4 regions of the Pantoea sp. X-Soil-ISGK-259 genome follow, and region 1 is predicted to be linked to each of the others. Evidence: predicted binding sites of a transcription regulator. Region 1 holds the regulator's gene; each other region holds the start of a gene.
What was found. Region 1 encodes CRP, which controls carbon source genes, mostly activating them, when cyclic AMP is high. Its sites were predicted from a motif close to ATGTGANNNNNNTCACAT; they were not measured.

Region 1 (3,790 bases):
TATCTCGCACATCAATACGCTGGTCGTGCCCGGCGGCAAAATGGGTCTGGCGATGGAGCTGATCATGGGTCCGCTGGTGAAGCGGCTGATGGAAGGTAAGCGGATAGAGTAAGAGGTCAGCAAAAAAAACGCAGAGAGCAGAGGCCTTTCGCAAAGAGGTAAAACTGGCATTTCTGCGGGGAAAGGCTTACTGCTGAGCTGGCTTCAGGGAGCATACACCTTTCGCAAAGACGCAAAACCGCCATCCCTGGCAGGCTCAGCGCGGGCCATCCCTGGCCCGCTATGCTTTGCTACAGGCATATGCTCCCTTCGCTTCACGTCCGGCAGCCACATCCGTTTTCAGAAAGGTCGCCACTGAAAAAACCTGGTGACAAAGAATCTGACAGCAACACCTAAGCTCAACACGCCGGGAACCGGGTCAGAAGAGGAAAGCGTCCCGCGACTGGGACAAAAACGCCGGGAGCGTTTTTGAACAACGCAAAGCGTTGGCCCGGTATGGGCGCACCTCAGGGATGAGGTGCGTAATAGCGCGGGCACAGTCTTAAAGCGGACTCTCTATGCAGGAACGGCCCGACACCAGACCGACTCCGAATTGGCCCGCGACTTTAAAATGCCCTTCAGCCTGTTACAGCTCAATCACTTCATAGCTATGCGTAATCGTCACACCTTTACCCAGCATGATGGCCACCGAACAATATTTTTCAGCAGAAAGATCCACCGCGCGTGAGACCGCTTTATCCTGGAGCGCTTTACCACTCACGATAAAGTGCAGGTTGATGTGCGTAAAGATTCGCGGCGCCTCTTCACGACGTTCTGAGGTCAGTTTTACTTCACAATCAGCCACATCGTTACGGCCTTTTTGCAGAATTGATACCACGTCAATCGCGCTGCATCCGCCGGCCGCCATCAGCACCATCTCCATTGGGCTGGGCGCTTTATCGCCCGAATTTCCATCCATCAGTATCTGATGGCCGGATGAGGATTCTCCGAGGAATGTCAGTCCTTCTACCCACTTCACTCTTGCCTGCATGATTTTTGCTCCGGAATACGCTGTTTTGTCGCCAGAGTACGCTTTCGCCTGGTAAACAGCAATCCAGAGAAATCCGCCTGTAGCTGAAGCGAGACAACACAAGACAGTCGGCAAAAGCTGTGCTACAAACAGTGCTGAAAATATTTTTCGTCACCCGATGGCGAAGCCGGGAAGAATGATGCGCACTGCGCCTGATGCGGCCCGAATAATTTCCTGAAAGGGAAACGCTTGAAGCTTTCACCGCCTGACAGGGAAAACTGCCCCCTGTATTTTGGGCACGATTACAACAGAGGATAATAGCGAATGGTTCTCGGCAAACCGCAAACAGACCCTACACTCGAATGGTTCCTGTCCCATTGCCATATTCACAAGTATCCATCCAAAAGTACGCTGATTCACCAAGGTGAAAAAGCAGAAACGCTTTACTACATCGTGAAAGGTTCCGTCGCGGTTCTGATTAAAGATGAAGAAGGCAAAGAGATGATTCTTTCCTACCTGAATCAGGGCGATTTCATTGGTGAGCTTGGCCTGTTCGAAGAAGGCCAGGAGCGCAGCGCCTGGGTACGTGCGAAAAGCGCGTGCGAAGTGGCGGAGATTTCTTACAAGAAATTCCGTCAGCTGATTCAGGTTAATCCCGACATCCTGATGCGACTCTCCTCGCAGATGGCGCGTCGCCTGCAGGTCACGTCTGAAAAAGTGGGTAACCTCGCTTTCCTCGACGTCACCGGACGCATTGCACAGACCCTGCTCAACCTGGCGAAGCAGCCAGATGCCATGACGCATCCCGACGGCATGCAAATTAAAATCACTCGTCAGGAAATTGGCCAGATTGTGGGTTGTTCACGCGAAACCGTGGGCCGTATTTTGAAGATGCTGGAAGATCAGAACCTGATCTCCGCACACGGCAAAACCATCGTCGTTTACGGCACCCGCTAATTCCTGTCACCCACGGCGTGATGGCAACATCACGCCGTTATTGTTTGTGTTGGGCCGATGTGGCGTCGAATTATTTACCATCCTGAAGTCAACTACGCCTTGCGGCAAACGCTGGTGCTTTGTCTGCCCGTCGCGCTGGGCTGGCTGGCTGGCGACCTGCAAAAAGGTCTGCTGTTCTCGTTAGTGCCTGCCTGCTGCAATATTGCCGGTCTGGATACCCCGCATAAACGCTTTTTCAAACGCCTGATTGTGGGTGGCAGCCTGTTTGCCCTCGGCAGCTTCCTGATTCAGTGGCTCACACTGCATGCCATTCCGCTACCGCTCATCCTGTTCGCCATGCCCCTGCTGCTCGGCGTGACGGGTGAGATCAGCCCGCTGCATGGTCGTCTGCTGCCCGGCACGCTTATCGCCGCCATTTTTACCCTGAGCCTCATTGGCCGCATGCCCATCTATGTTACCCCGCTGCTCTACATCGGCGGCACGCTCTGGTATGGGCTGTTTAACTGGTTCTGGTTCTGGCTGTGGAAAGAGCAGCCGATGCGCGAAAGCCTCAGCCTGATCTACCGCGAGCTGGCTAACTACTGCGACGCCAAATACACCCTGCTGACGCAGCTGACCGACCCGGAAAAGGCACTGCCGCCGCTGCTGGCGCGTCAGCAGAAAGTGGTCGATCTGATTAACACCTGCTATCAGCAGATGCACATGCTGTCGGCAAGCCGCGATCACAGCCATAAGCGGCTGACGCGCGCCTTTCAGGTGGCGCTGGATCTGCAGGAACACATCTCGGTTAGTCTGCATCGGCCGGAAGAGGTGCAGAAGCTGGTCGAACAGAGCCATGCCGAAGCGGTGATCCGCTGGAATGCCAAAACCATTTCGGCCCGGCTACGGGTGCTGGCGGATAACATCCTTTATCACCAGCTACCCGATCGCTTTGCGATGGACAAACAGCTTGGCGCGCTGGAGAAGATCGCCCATCAGCATCCCGACAATCCGGTGGGTAACTTCTGTCTTTACCACTTCAACCGCATTGCGCGGGTGCTGCGCACGCAGAAACCGCTGTATCAGCGTGACCTGATGGCGGATCGTCAGCGCCGTCTGCCACTGTTACCGGCGCTGCGCAGTTATCTCTCTTTTCGCTCGTCAGCGCTGCGCACCGCCGGACGCTTTGCGGTAATGCTGATGCTGGGCAGTGCACTGGCGCTGTTCTTCAACATCCCCAAACCTTACTGGATCCTGATGACCATCATGTTCGTCAGCCAGAACGGTTACAGCGCTACGCGTGTTCGCATCCAGCACCGTGCGCTGGGCACCTTTGCCGGTCTGGTGATTGCGGCCGCCACGCTGCGGCTGGCGGTGCCGGAGTCGCTGGTGCTGCTGATCATGCTGGCAATAACCTTTATCAGCTATCGCTTTACGCGCCAGTTCTATGGCTGGTCAATGATTGGCTTTACGGTCACGGCGGTTTACTCGCTGCAATTGCTGTCGCTGAATGGCGCGCAGTTTCTGCTGCCGCGACTGATGGATACGCTGATGGGCTGTCTGATCGCCTTTGGCGGGATGCTGTGGCTGTGGCCTCAGTGGCAGAGTGGCTTACTGCGACAGAACGCCCATGATGCGCTGGAAGCCGATCAGGACGCACTGAGATTGTTGCTGGGTAACGAACAGTCACCTGAGAAACTGGCGTATCAGCGCGTGAAGGTGAATCAGGCGCACAATGCGCTGTTTAACTCGCTGAATCAGGCGATGCAGGAACCCGCGTTTAACTCCCGCTATCTGAGTGATATGCGGCTCTGGGTCACGCACAGTCAGTTTATTGTTGAGCAC
Region 2 (3,790 bases), 3.3 Mb from region 1:
AGTCATGGCCCGGATGCGCGCCATTACCCGACGCAGCCACGGCGCGGCAGATTCCGTATTGGGCAGCGGCGATGTGCAGCTGGATATGATGACCCGTGAAGTGCTCTACAAAGGCCAGCGTGAACAGCTTACGGCGCGCGAATATGCCCTGCTCTACGCCCTGCTGGAGCGGCCGGGCGCTATTCTGTCACGCGAGCAGCTGGAAAACCGTATCTATGGCTGGGGCGATGAAGTCAGCAGCAACGCGGTGGATGTGTTGATCCACGGGATGCGCCGCAAGCTGGATAACGACGTGATCCGCAACGTGCGCGGTCTGGGCTGGCGGGTGCCGGCAATATGAAACCTTTTCGCTTTATGCGCTCACTGCGCAACAAATTACTCTCTACGCTGCTGATTATTCATCTGCTGATGATCGGTGGCGTCACCTGGTATTTCTTCAGCTGCTACGGCGATATGGTCGGCACCATGAAGGACGATCAGCTGGCCAAAATCGCGGATGCCTGGTCCACCAATAAACAGATGCCCGCCCTGATGCCGATGCTTATTGCGCCTGACAAGGCGAAAAGCGCCTTTGTGGTGCAGCTATGGGACGATCAGGGTCAGTTGCGCGCCAGCTCATGGCCGGAGCTGCAGGCCCCGCTGCAAAACCAGCGTGGCTATCGCGACGTCCATATCGGTCAGTGCGACGACTGTGAATGGCGCATCTATACCCGGCCCGGCTTGCCTGGCAGTGAGATTAAAACCATTCAGGTGATGCACAACCTCAGCTACATGAAGGCATTGATGGTCAAGCGGGCGCTGTCGGCGATCATTCCGATGATCCTGATGATGCCGCTGTCGCTGCTGGTGATCTGGCTGGTCGTACGCAAGATCACCCGGGATCTGCAGGTCGCTTCGCGTCAGATTGCCGCGCAGGAGACGCATCATCCGCACAACGTCTCACCGGAAGGTTTACCGGATGAGATCCTGCCGCTGGTGGCCGCCTATAACTCGCTGCTGAGTAAACTGCGTGAGGCCTGGTCGTCACAGCGTCAGTTCCTGGAAGACGCCGCCCATGAACTGCGCACGCCGGTAACGGCCGTGACGTTACAGCTGGAAAACCTGCGTCAGCATATTCAGCCAGGCGAAGCGAGCCGGCAGTTCAGCCAGCTGGAAGCGGGCGTGACACGTACCCGTCACCTGGTCACGCAATTACTCAATGTCTCACGCCAGGATGACCAGAGCGTGGTCGCCAGCGTTGAGCATATCGAACTGGAAGATCTGCTGAAAGAGAGCATTGAGCAGCTGATGGTCGTGGCGGATAAACGCGGCATCGATATCGGCTTTAATGGCTCCACGCAGTACCGTCTGCAGGCCAGCCGTTCCGAGCTGCGAAGCCTGTTCGATAATCTGATTGGTAACGCCATGCTACACACCCCGGAAGGTAGCCTGGTCGATGTACTGCTGCATCGGGTTGCCGGAAAGACCGTGGTCGATATTGTGGATAACGGGCCGGGCATGCCGGAATCCTTTATCGAGCGCGCATTTGATCGCTTTACCCGTTCGCCTGACGTTAAAGCCCAGGGTAGCGGCCTGGGATTATCCATTGTGCGCAACGTCGCTCAAAAGCATCAGATTCACGTCGCCCTTTCCAATTGCCTCTCGCCACAGGGTGCAATTTGTGGTTTGCAGGTTCGCGTTACACTTCCCTGATTCCCGCTGTTTGATCACGAACCAGACAACGTAAACGGTTGCCTGGTTCCGTTCGATCCACGCCGTTATTGTGAAGCTCATCACATTTTAGCTGAATTGTAATGCAACACTTTTTGACAAACGTGAGCAAAATCTATTTTCTATCGATCTGTTACAGGCACGCTACGCGGGCTGAAGAACTGGCTGTTATTTGCTGTGAAACCCTCATTCCCATCAAGGGACCGATTTTTCTCTGACTGCGTCTGCTGTGCGGCGGTCAAAAGCATGTGGCTGATAATAATGAAATATAAAACGTTGATAGCAGGTGCCGTGCTGGCATGTTCATTGAGTGGTGCTGCGCAGGCAGCGGAAAGCGATCCGCAGTATGTCTCCGACTGGTGGCATCAGAGCGTAAACGTGGTCGGTAGTTACCACACGCGTTTCGGACCGCAGTTTAACAACGACGTTTATCTGGAATATGAAGCGTTTGCCAGGAAAGACTGGTTTGATTTCTACGGCTATCTCGACGTGCCTAACTTCTTCGGCGTGGGCAACAGCAATGCCAATGGCGTGTTCGACCACGGTTCACCGATGTTTATGGAGATTGAACCACGCTTCTCTATCGACAAGCTGACCGGCACCAGCCTGGCCTTTGGCCCGTTCAAAGAGTGGTATTTCGCCAACAACTACATTTACGACATGGGCCGTAACAGCGATAACCGCCAGAACACCTGGTACATGGGTCTGGGCACCGATATCGATACGCACAGCGATGTCGGCCTGTCGCTGAACGTCTATGCCAAATATCAGTGGGAAAACTACGGCGCGGCGAACGAAAACAGCTGGGATGGCTATCGCTTTAAGGTGAAATACTTCGTGCCAATCACCACGCTGTGGGGTGGTAACCTGGGCTATGTGGGCTTCACCAACTTCGACTGGGGTTCCGATCTCAATGAGAAAGGCGGTTCATCACGCACCAGCAACTCTATTGCCTCCAGCCACATTCTGTCCCTGGGTTACGATCACTGGCACTTCTCTGCGGTGGCGCGTTACTTCCATAACGGCGGACAGTGGGCGGATGGCCAGGAGCTGAACTTCGGCAAGGGTCCGTTTGAAGTGAAATCGACCGGCTGGGGTTACTACCTGGTGGCGGGTTATAACTTCTGATAATAGCGGGCGGTTGCAACAACCGCCCGTTTAGTCGGTGAGCTGGCCCAGGACATCACGCATCAGGGCCAGCTTTTCAGCTGCAGGCTAATCTGATAAGCACTGCATCTGCTCTGCATTTAATTCTGCGGCTTCTCAACATTGATGCGCCATGGAATGTTGAATTTATCAATGAACATCGCGAATCCGTTCGACCAGAACGTCTCCTGCCATGGCGTCGTCACTTTGCCGCCTGCCGATAATTTCTCAAACCAGGCTTTGCCCTTTTCAACATCATGGGTAGAGAGGCTGACCGCGTAACCCGCATGCTCTGACGCTGGAGGCTGTTCGGTATTGCCATCGCTGAGCATCAGCTCACCGTCACCAATGCGTAATTGCGCATGCATGATCTTTTCTGGCGGCTGTGGCGCTGCGGACTCATCGCCGACCTGCTCACCCTGATCCGGCATATCACCGAATTTCATTTTAGAGAGTAACTCTCCACCGGTTGCCTGCAGGTAAAAGTCGATAGCCTCTTCACAACGGCCATAGAGAAACAGATAAGGACTAACTTGCATCGTAACCTCTATTTGTCGGTTGGATTTTTTCAGTACCTTAACAGTGTAGACGATCGACTTTACGTACTGATTTTACTGACAATAACGGCGAAAGAGTTGTGCCATATAACTGCTCATTGGGGTCAGCGTCGTGTCTTTGCGCTGAATCAGATAGAAGATCGCTTTCGGCAAAGGGTCATCGAGCGACAGTGCCACAAGCGAACGGCCCAGAATGGGATCGTCAATCACGTCGACCGACAGAATACTGATGAAATCACTTTGTGCCACCAGGCTGGTGCAGGCCATAAAGGTTTCACAGGTCACCACGATTTTAGGTGCCATGCCGCGCTCGCCAAACAGATCGTGCAGCAAGCGATAGTAACTGCCTTTCGGGGTTGGCATCGTCCAGTCTGCCT
Region 3 (3,790 bases), 2.9 Mb from region 1:
AAAGCAGCCCGTCATCTTTTCTTTACAGCTATTCCTGAACAACATGCTTCGCGTCGCGAATTAACTGGTGCGTTTAGTTTTCATCCAGGTCATAATCCGCGCCAGTTAAATCCTGTCGCGCAATGTTCATCCCGCTTATTTATGTCTACAGTTGACGGACGTCATGAACAAGTCTGCGCGCTTCTCACTTTTGATGGAAACAACGCTATGTATGACAATCTGAAAAGCTTAGGTATCAGTAACCCGGACGACATTGACCGCTACAGCCTGCGTCAGGAAGCCAACAACGACATTCTGAAGATTTACTTCCGCAAAGATAAAGGCGAGTTTTTCGCAAAGAGCGTCAAATTCAAATATCCGCGTCAGCGCAAAACTGTTGTTGCCGATCACGCAACCCAGGGCTACAAAGAAGTTCAGGAAATCAGCCCGAATCTGCGTTATGTCATCGATGAACTGGACCAGATTTGCCAGCGTGACCAGGTTGAAGTGGATCTGAAACGCAAAATTCTGGATGACCTGCGTCACCTGGAAAGCGTGGTTTCCCACAAGATCACTGAAATTGAATCGGATCTGGAAAAATTAACCCGTAACAGCCGTTAATTTTTTGTCCGACGAGAGAGGCCAGCTTTGCTGGCCTTTTTTATGCCCTGAATTCGGCTCCTATCCCTGCTCATCCAGCTGTAAAGCCACATAGAGCAACAGCCTGTCATCGAAATGGCCAAGATTCAGTCCGGTGAGTTCAGAAATCCGGTTTAGCCGATATTCCAGCGTATTGCGATGAATGAACAGCGCACGCGCGGTGGCGCTTGGCTGGACATTATGGGTGAACCACGCGATTAACGTGCGTCGCAGCAAGCCGTTGTTATCCATGCTCTTAAGCTTCGCCAGTGGCCGGGCCAGTTCGTTGGCCTGCCAGCCGCCACGCAGGCTGTCGAGCAGCACCGGCAACACCAGATCCTGATAAAAATAGCTGCGTAACTCGGGCATACGTTGCTTGCCCACCATCATTGTGGTGCGTGCGGTCCGGTAAGAGCGTGCAATGCTGCCAGGCCCGGTAAAGAAGTTGCCCAGTGCGATACGCATCCGTAAATGTCCGCTCTCTTTCATCCGCTGCAGTAACTGTTCCACGCGGCGGCGATGATCCTCCTGGTCGTAGCGTCCATGTCCATTCAGTGCGGGCTTCAGCACCACCATTTCGGTCAGCGACACAATAGCGATCAGATTATCGCGCTCCGGCGTGGTCAGCAGCGTTTGCAGCTGCTGTAATTCTGACATCGCGCTGTCGACGCCGAGCTGACCGCTGTCCACTTCCAGCACGGCGACCACACGCGGCTGATTGAGATCGATGCCCAACCGCTGTGCCCATTCAGTCAGTTGTGGCGACAGGGTATCGCTGCGGATCAGGTTCAGCACCAGCTCTTCACGCAGACGGCTGTCCTGCGCCAGCATATGCAGCAATCGCGCCTGTTCCAGCATCATCTCTGCGGTCATGCAGACCAGTTCGCCATAATGTCGCAGCGCCAGTGGCTCGCCCGTCAGCCCAATGACCCCGACAATGTCACCGTCGATGCGCAGCGGCAGATTAATGCCGGGCCGCACACCATGAAGATGTTTAGCCACCGCCTCATCAATATCGACAACACGCCCCTGAGAGAGCACCAGCAACGCACCTTCGTGCAACTCCCCAATACGCTCCCGGTCACCGCTGCCGATGATCCGGCCCCGCGCATCCATCACGTTGACATTACTGTCAATAATTTTCATGGTGCGTGCCACGATATCCTGCGCCAGCCGGGCATCAAGGTGATAGGTAGCCATCCATTACTCCTGGAAAAGAGGGTGAGAAACAGAATACGCATGGGTTGCGCACAGAGCATTGTGCAACTGCACAGAGCCGGGCAATCATTTACCGAATTTGCGGAGAGCATCACACTCTGGCGGCGCGGAAGGCGGCCATAAAAAAGGCGGACCGCAGTCCGCCTCATGAACAGTTGTTATACCGTTACTGCATCAGCAGATAGATGCTGCTGTCACCACGTTTCACATTCAGCGCCAGAACGGCTGGTTTGGTGTCGAGGACTTTTCGCAGCTCACCGAGGTTGGTTACCGGCTGCTGGTTAACTCCCTGGATCACGTCACCCTTTTTCAGGCCGATACGCGCTGCGGCGCTGCCGGGTTTCACATTATCCACGCGAACACCTTTATCACCGGTTTCAACATTGCTGAGGTCAGCCCCTTCAATGCCGTTGTAAATGGTGGCGGACTGCACTTTCGCCTGGCTGCTCTGCTGCAAGGTAACCGAGACATCAACGGGTTTGCCGTCGCGCAGCAGGCCCAGTTTCAGTGTGGTGCCAACCGGCAGCGAACCCACTTCCGCACGCAGAGAAGCAAAGCTGCTCAGCGGTTTGCCATTCATTGAAACAATCACGTCACCCGCTTTAATACCCGCTTTAGCCGCCGCAGAGTCTGGCAGCACCTGGCTGACAAAGGCACCACGCTGTGCATCAACCTTCATCGCTTTTGCCAGCTCGGAGTTCAGTTCAGTCCCCTGCACGCCCAGCTCGCCACGTTTCACCTGACCAAACTCAACCATCTGAGCCGTCAGGTTTTTAACCATGTTGCTTGGGATAGCAAAGCCGATACCGATGTTGCCGCCATCCGGCGCCAGAATAGCGGTGTTAATCCCTATCAGTTCACCATTAAGGTTAACCAGCGCACCACCGGAGTTACCCCGGTTAATTGCCGCATCCGTCTGGATAAAGTTTTCGTAGTTTTCCACGTTCAGGCCACTGCGTCCCAGCGCCGAGACGATCCCGGAGGTGACGGTCTCACCCAGACCATACGGGTTGCCGATCGCCACGGTGTAGTCACCGACGCGCAGGCTGTCGGAGTCAGCGATTTTCACAGCAGTCAGATTTTTAGCGTCCTTCAGCTGAATCAGTGCAATGTCAGAGCTGGGATCTTTACCAATGACTTTGGCGTCATAATGACGACCATCGCTGAGCTGCACCTGAATTTTAGTGGCGTTGTTCACCACGTGGTTGTTCGTCACCACATAGCCTTTTTCAGCGTTGATGATGACGCCCGACCCAAGAGCCCGGAATTTTTCCTGCTGGGTATCAGGGCCTGGCGCGCCACCGTTACCCCCCGCGCCGTCACCGCTCTGACACATGGGTGATCCCTGGAACGGAGAACCGTCCTGGCAGAAGGGCGAGTTGTCGCCAAAGAATTGCTGAAACTGCTGCGGCATGCGCGGGGTTTTCACGGTGGTGGTACCCTCAACGCTGATACTGACCACAGACGGCATTACCTTTTCCAGCATAGGCGCCAGGCTAGGGAGTTGCTGGCTATCGGAAGAGGCCGTTTGCGCAGCAAAAACAGTAACTGGGGCGAGCGCCATGCTCAGGCTCAACGCCAGCGCACTTAACACTAAAGTCTTTTTTTTCATTTTCATTTCTCGATAAGATTACTGTTCAGACCATTGCTGTGGTCGAAAGGTGAGATAAATGTTTTAGCGCGAAATTCCTTTAAAAGTTTAAGTCAAAGGTAAAAATTTATTCGCGGCCTTTACAAACGCCGGCTTATTCTACAGCCATCAGTCGGCGATACTCATCCCAGGCATAGAGATCGGTCATTCCACTGATATAATCCTGAATAAGCCGGAAGCGATAATAACGTTCCCACAGCAGCCGCTGATATTTATGCTCTACCACAAGGGTACGCATCTTTTGCAAATAGGCTTTACGGTGTTTACCAGAAAGCTTATGAAAAAGCCGGGTTTCAATCGGAT
Region 4 (3,790 bases), 1.0 Mb from region 1:
ATTCGTTACGTTCTTCGATACTGAAGGCGCTGCCTTTGTTTAACAGGGGAAATTCCAGCAAAATCGGGCCAGCATAAGGGATATACAGCGGGCGTTTACTTTCGTAGTCGAGTTCCATGCAGTGATGCTCCGGTTGCAGTGTTGTCTGGCGTCACGCCGGAAAGGTAGCGCCAGTTTTCTTACCCGTTATAGCTCAGACTGCAGGCCCGGCAGCGGCAGGGTAACCGCTCCAGAAAGATTCACGACCGCGGTGCCATCCTGCAACCTGAATTATTCAGAGTAATTTGTGATCACGTGAATTCTGGCGCCAGATCCTATGAAATTTCCCGCAGAAGTACAGCGTTTGTTCATAAAAGCTCACAAAACTGTGGCCTCTCTGACAGCGGGTTATGCTTTGTACAGCGTCACCTGCAGCAGCTCACCGCAACCAAATGTCTCAAGTGTTGCCTGTGTGGCGGCGAACTGGCTTAACGTGGCATTTTCTACTTCAGCTAAAACCGCTTTTTTTATCTGATGAACATCGCCGCCCTGCATGTTCAGCAAGACCAGCGCCGCCTGAAGTGGCGGGAAGCTTGGGTTGAACGCGGCATTTTCCGCATAGCGACCCGCGACAATCGCGCCATCCTGGGTCAGCAGGGCAACACCAGCGTGTGACTGACTGTAAGGCGCATGGCTGGCATTGGCGGCGGCCACGGCGGCCTGTACCAGTTCATCGCCCACGGCCACGTAACCATGATCAACCTCGTCCATCAGGAAGGTTGTGATGTCGAGATCGCGTGGGCCAAAGGCATCGGGCAGATAGTCGGCCAGGGTGCTGATCGCGCGCTTTGGCAGGCTGATACGAATGCTGGTGCCGCTGTTCAGCTCGTTCATAAACTGACGGCAGTGCCCGCACGGCGTGTAGTTAACGGTTATCGTCTCAAGCTGGCGCTCGCCACGCAGCCACGCATGGGTAATGGCGCTCTGCTCGGCGTGAACCGTCTGCTGCATCGCCGTGCCGACAAATTCCATGTTGGCCCCGAAGTACCAGTTGCCGCTGACGCCACGGGCAATCGCCCCGACGTTAAAATGCGACACGGTAGCCACGGCGCAGGACGCCGCCAGAGGCAGCAGCGCCAGCGCCAGTGCATCGGCATCCATCTGGGTCTGTTGTTGCAGCGAGGCGACCTGGTCGGCGCTGAGCACGGCGTTGAAGTCAGCCTCGTTCAGCAGGGGAGCCAGTGCAGTTTGCAGCGTTGACGGCAATGCCTCAAAAGCGGAGAGGAAACGGGATTGCATGTGAGCCTCATTAAATTCAGCAGGGCGATGTGCCAGTCACCGGTTTATATGTGATCCACATCGCTCTGACAATGTAACCTGTGTTGCATGTTTCAACTTTGCGAGATCTATCGCAAAGTTTCAGCCAAACCAGTGCAGCAGGAGCGGAAAAATAAAGGGCGCCAGCAGTGAGGTGATGATGCCGCAGATCACCAGCGCCAGTGAACTGAAGGCGCCCTCCTGATAGTCGAGCTCGGCCGCGCGTGCTGTGCCCAGGGCATGTGACGCATTGCCAATTGCCAGTCCGCGCGCGGCTTTAGACTTCACGCCCAGCAGATTCAGTACCGTGTGCCCGAACACCGCACCCAGCACCCCGGCAATAAGTACACAAATAGCGCTGATAGCGGGGATACCATGCAGCGAGCCGGAGACAGCCATCGCGATGGGTGTGGTCACGGATTTGGGCATGATCGTGGCGGCAATTTCGGGCGTGGCACCCATCCACAGAGCAATAGCAGTACCTGAACTCATGGCGGTCACACTGCCAATAAAGCAGACGCCGATAATGGACTTCCAGCGGGCACGAATCTGGTGCATCTGCTCATACAGCGGCAATGCCAGCGCAACCACGGCCGGTTGCAACAGCTGATTGAGAATCTCACTGCCTGCGAAATAGCGCGAGTAGGGCAGCTGTAACAGCAGCAGTATCGGGATAATGATCGCCATCGCCACCAGCAGCGGATTGAGCAGCGAAATCTTCAGTTTTATCGCCAGCTTGCGCGCCAGAAAAAAGGCGGCCAGCGTCAATGGCAGCGACCACCATATCTCACTCATCAGCAGACTCCCCGGCCGGACGGCGGCTGTGAAGCTTGTGGGCACTTACGCCAACAATGGAGAGGACCAGCAGGGTGCTGACGACGCAGGAGACAACGATAGGGCCGAACTGCGCGGTAAGAATATCGGTGTAGCTCATTACCCCGACGCTAATCGGCACAAACAGCAGCGCCATATAGCGAATCAGCAGATGGCATCCCGGCTTCACCCAGCTCACTGGCAGAATCTGTGACGCAAGCAGGGCAAACAGAATTAACATCCCCAGAATGCTGCCGGGCATTTTTATAGGCAGCAGCGAGGCGATACCGATACCGGCGTATAAGCAGAGATAAATGATGATAAAAGCGCGAAGATAACGTCCGCAGACAGACAGCACGGTGAGCATGGCAGGCTCCTGTTTTCACTGAGCTTCATCATACGCATTAACCGCTTAGCGTGCTAGCGATCACACTTATGGGTACAGGGCAGGGTCGGGTGAAGCGTGCCGGGAAAGAAAAGGAGAGGTTGAGTAGTCGTGGTAACAGAGAAGAGAAAACCCTTCGTGCCAGAGCTAAGGCACGAAGGGTTTCAGAACGGCAGTGTGCTTTGCAGTTTAAACCGCAGAGGGCAGACCTTTACTTAACCGGCATGCCCGGTACAGCACCGCTATCAACGGACAACACGAACAGATCTTTCCCGCCCGGACCCGCTGACAGCACCATACCTTCGGAGATGCCGAAGCGCATTTTACGCGGCGCCAGGTTGGCCACGATGATGGTCATTTTACCGACCAGCACAGAGGGATCAGGATAAGCGGCGCGGATGCCCGAGAAAATCTGACGCTTTTCACCGCCCAGGTCGAGTTGCAGACGCAGCAGCTTGTCTGAACCTTCAACCCGTTCCGCCTGCTCGATTAGCGCAACGCGCATATCCACTTTGGCGAAATCGTCGATGGTGATGGTGTCACCAATCGGCGCATCTGCCAGCGGACCGGTTGCGGCTGGTGCACTTGCTGCGGCAGCATCCTCTTTTGAGGCGTCAATCAGTCCCTCAACCTTCGCCATTTCAATGCGGCTGTAGAGTGCTTTGAATGGCGCAACCTGATGATCCAGCAGCGGCTGCGCAATGGCATCCCAGCTCAATTCACAGTTCAGGAAGCCCTCTGCACGGGCGCTCAGTGACGGCAGCACCGGCTTCAGCCAGGTCATCAGAATGCGGAACAGGTTAATGCCCATTGAGCAGATGGCCTGCAGATCGGCATCACGGCCTTCCTGCTTCGCGACCACCCACGGAGCCTGCTCATCGACATAACGGTTCGCCAGGTCGGCCAGCGCCATAATTTCACGGATAGCACGGCTGTATTCGCGCGCAGCCCAGGCATCACCAATCTTCTCTGACGCATCAACGAAGGTCTGATAGAGCGCCGGATCGGCCAGTTCTGCTGCCAGTTTGCCCTCAAAGCGTTTGGTAATGAAGCCTGCGTTACGTGACGCCAGGTTAACCACTTTGTTGACGATGTCGGCATTTACGCGCTGGACGAAATCTTCCAGATTCAGGTCGATGTCGTCGATACGTGAAGAGAGTTTCGCCGCGTAGTAGTAACGCAGGCTGTCGGCATCCAGATGTTGCAGCCAGGTGCTGGCTTTGATAAAGGTGCCGCGCGACTTCGACATCTTGGCACCGTTAACGGTGACATAGCCGTGTACAAACAGATTGTTCG

Region 2: a site for CRP is predicted at 1,761-1,778, ahead of AC6I77_RS01570 (nucleoside-specific channel-forming protein Tsx). Genes of this name have one in related genera too.
Region 3: a site for CRP is predicted at 1,916-1,933, ahead of AC6I77_RS03480 (CdaR family transcriptional regulator). Genes of this name have one in related genera too.
Region 4: a site for CRP is predicted at 1,327-1,344, ahead of cdd (cytidine deaminase). Genes of this name have one in related genera too.

Annotation. Positions count from the first base shown of each region.
Region 1 is NZ_AP035986.1:3,658,772-3,662,561, forward strand. It holds gene AC6I77_RS17480 (phosphoribulokinase) at 1-112, shown strand, start outside; gene AC6I77_RS17485 (OsmC family protein) at 626-1,030, opposite strand; gene crp (cAMP-activated global transcriptional regulator CRP) at 1,334-1,966, shown strand; gene AC6I77_RS17495 (YccS/YhfK family putative transporter) at 2,024-3,790, shown strand, end outside.
Region 2 is NZ_AP035986.1:350,873-354,662, reverse strand. It holds gene AC6I77_RS01580 (response regulator) at 1-340, shown strand, start outside; gene AC6I77_RS01575 (sensor histidine kinase) at 337-1,692, shown strand; gene AC6I77_RS01570 (nucleoside-specific channel-forming protein Tsx) at 1,972-2,838, shown strand; gene yjdN (VOC family metalloprotein YjdN) at 2,958-3,395, opposite strand; gene AC6I77_RS01560 (LysR family transcriptional regulator) at 3,468-3,790, opposite strand, start outside.
Region 3 is NZ_AP035986.1:782,084-785,873, reverse strand. It holds gene AC6I77_RS03485 (DUF3461 family protein) at 208-600, shown strand; gene AC6I77_RS03480 (CdaR family transcriptional regulator) at 661-1,818, opposite strand; gene degP (serine endoprotease DegP) at 2,003-3,448, opposite strand; gene dgt (dGTPase) at 3,582-3,790, opposite strand, start outside.
Region 4 is NZ_AP035986.1:2,658,564-2,662,353, reverse strand. It holds gene AC6I77_RS12605 (NAD-dependent malic enzyme) at 1-118, opposite strand, end outside; gene cdd (cytidine deaminase) at 388-1,278, opposite strand; gene AC6I77_RS12595 (CidB/LrgB family autolysis modulator) at 1,399-2,091, opposite strand; gene AC6I77_RS12590 (CidA/LrgA family protein) at 2,084-2,476, opposite strand; gene metG (methionine--tRNA ligase) at 2,706-3,790, opposite strand, start outside.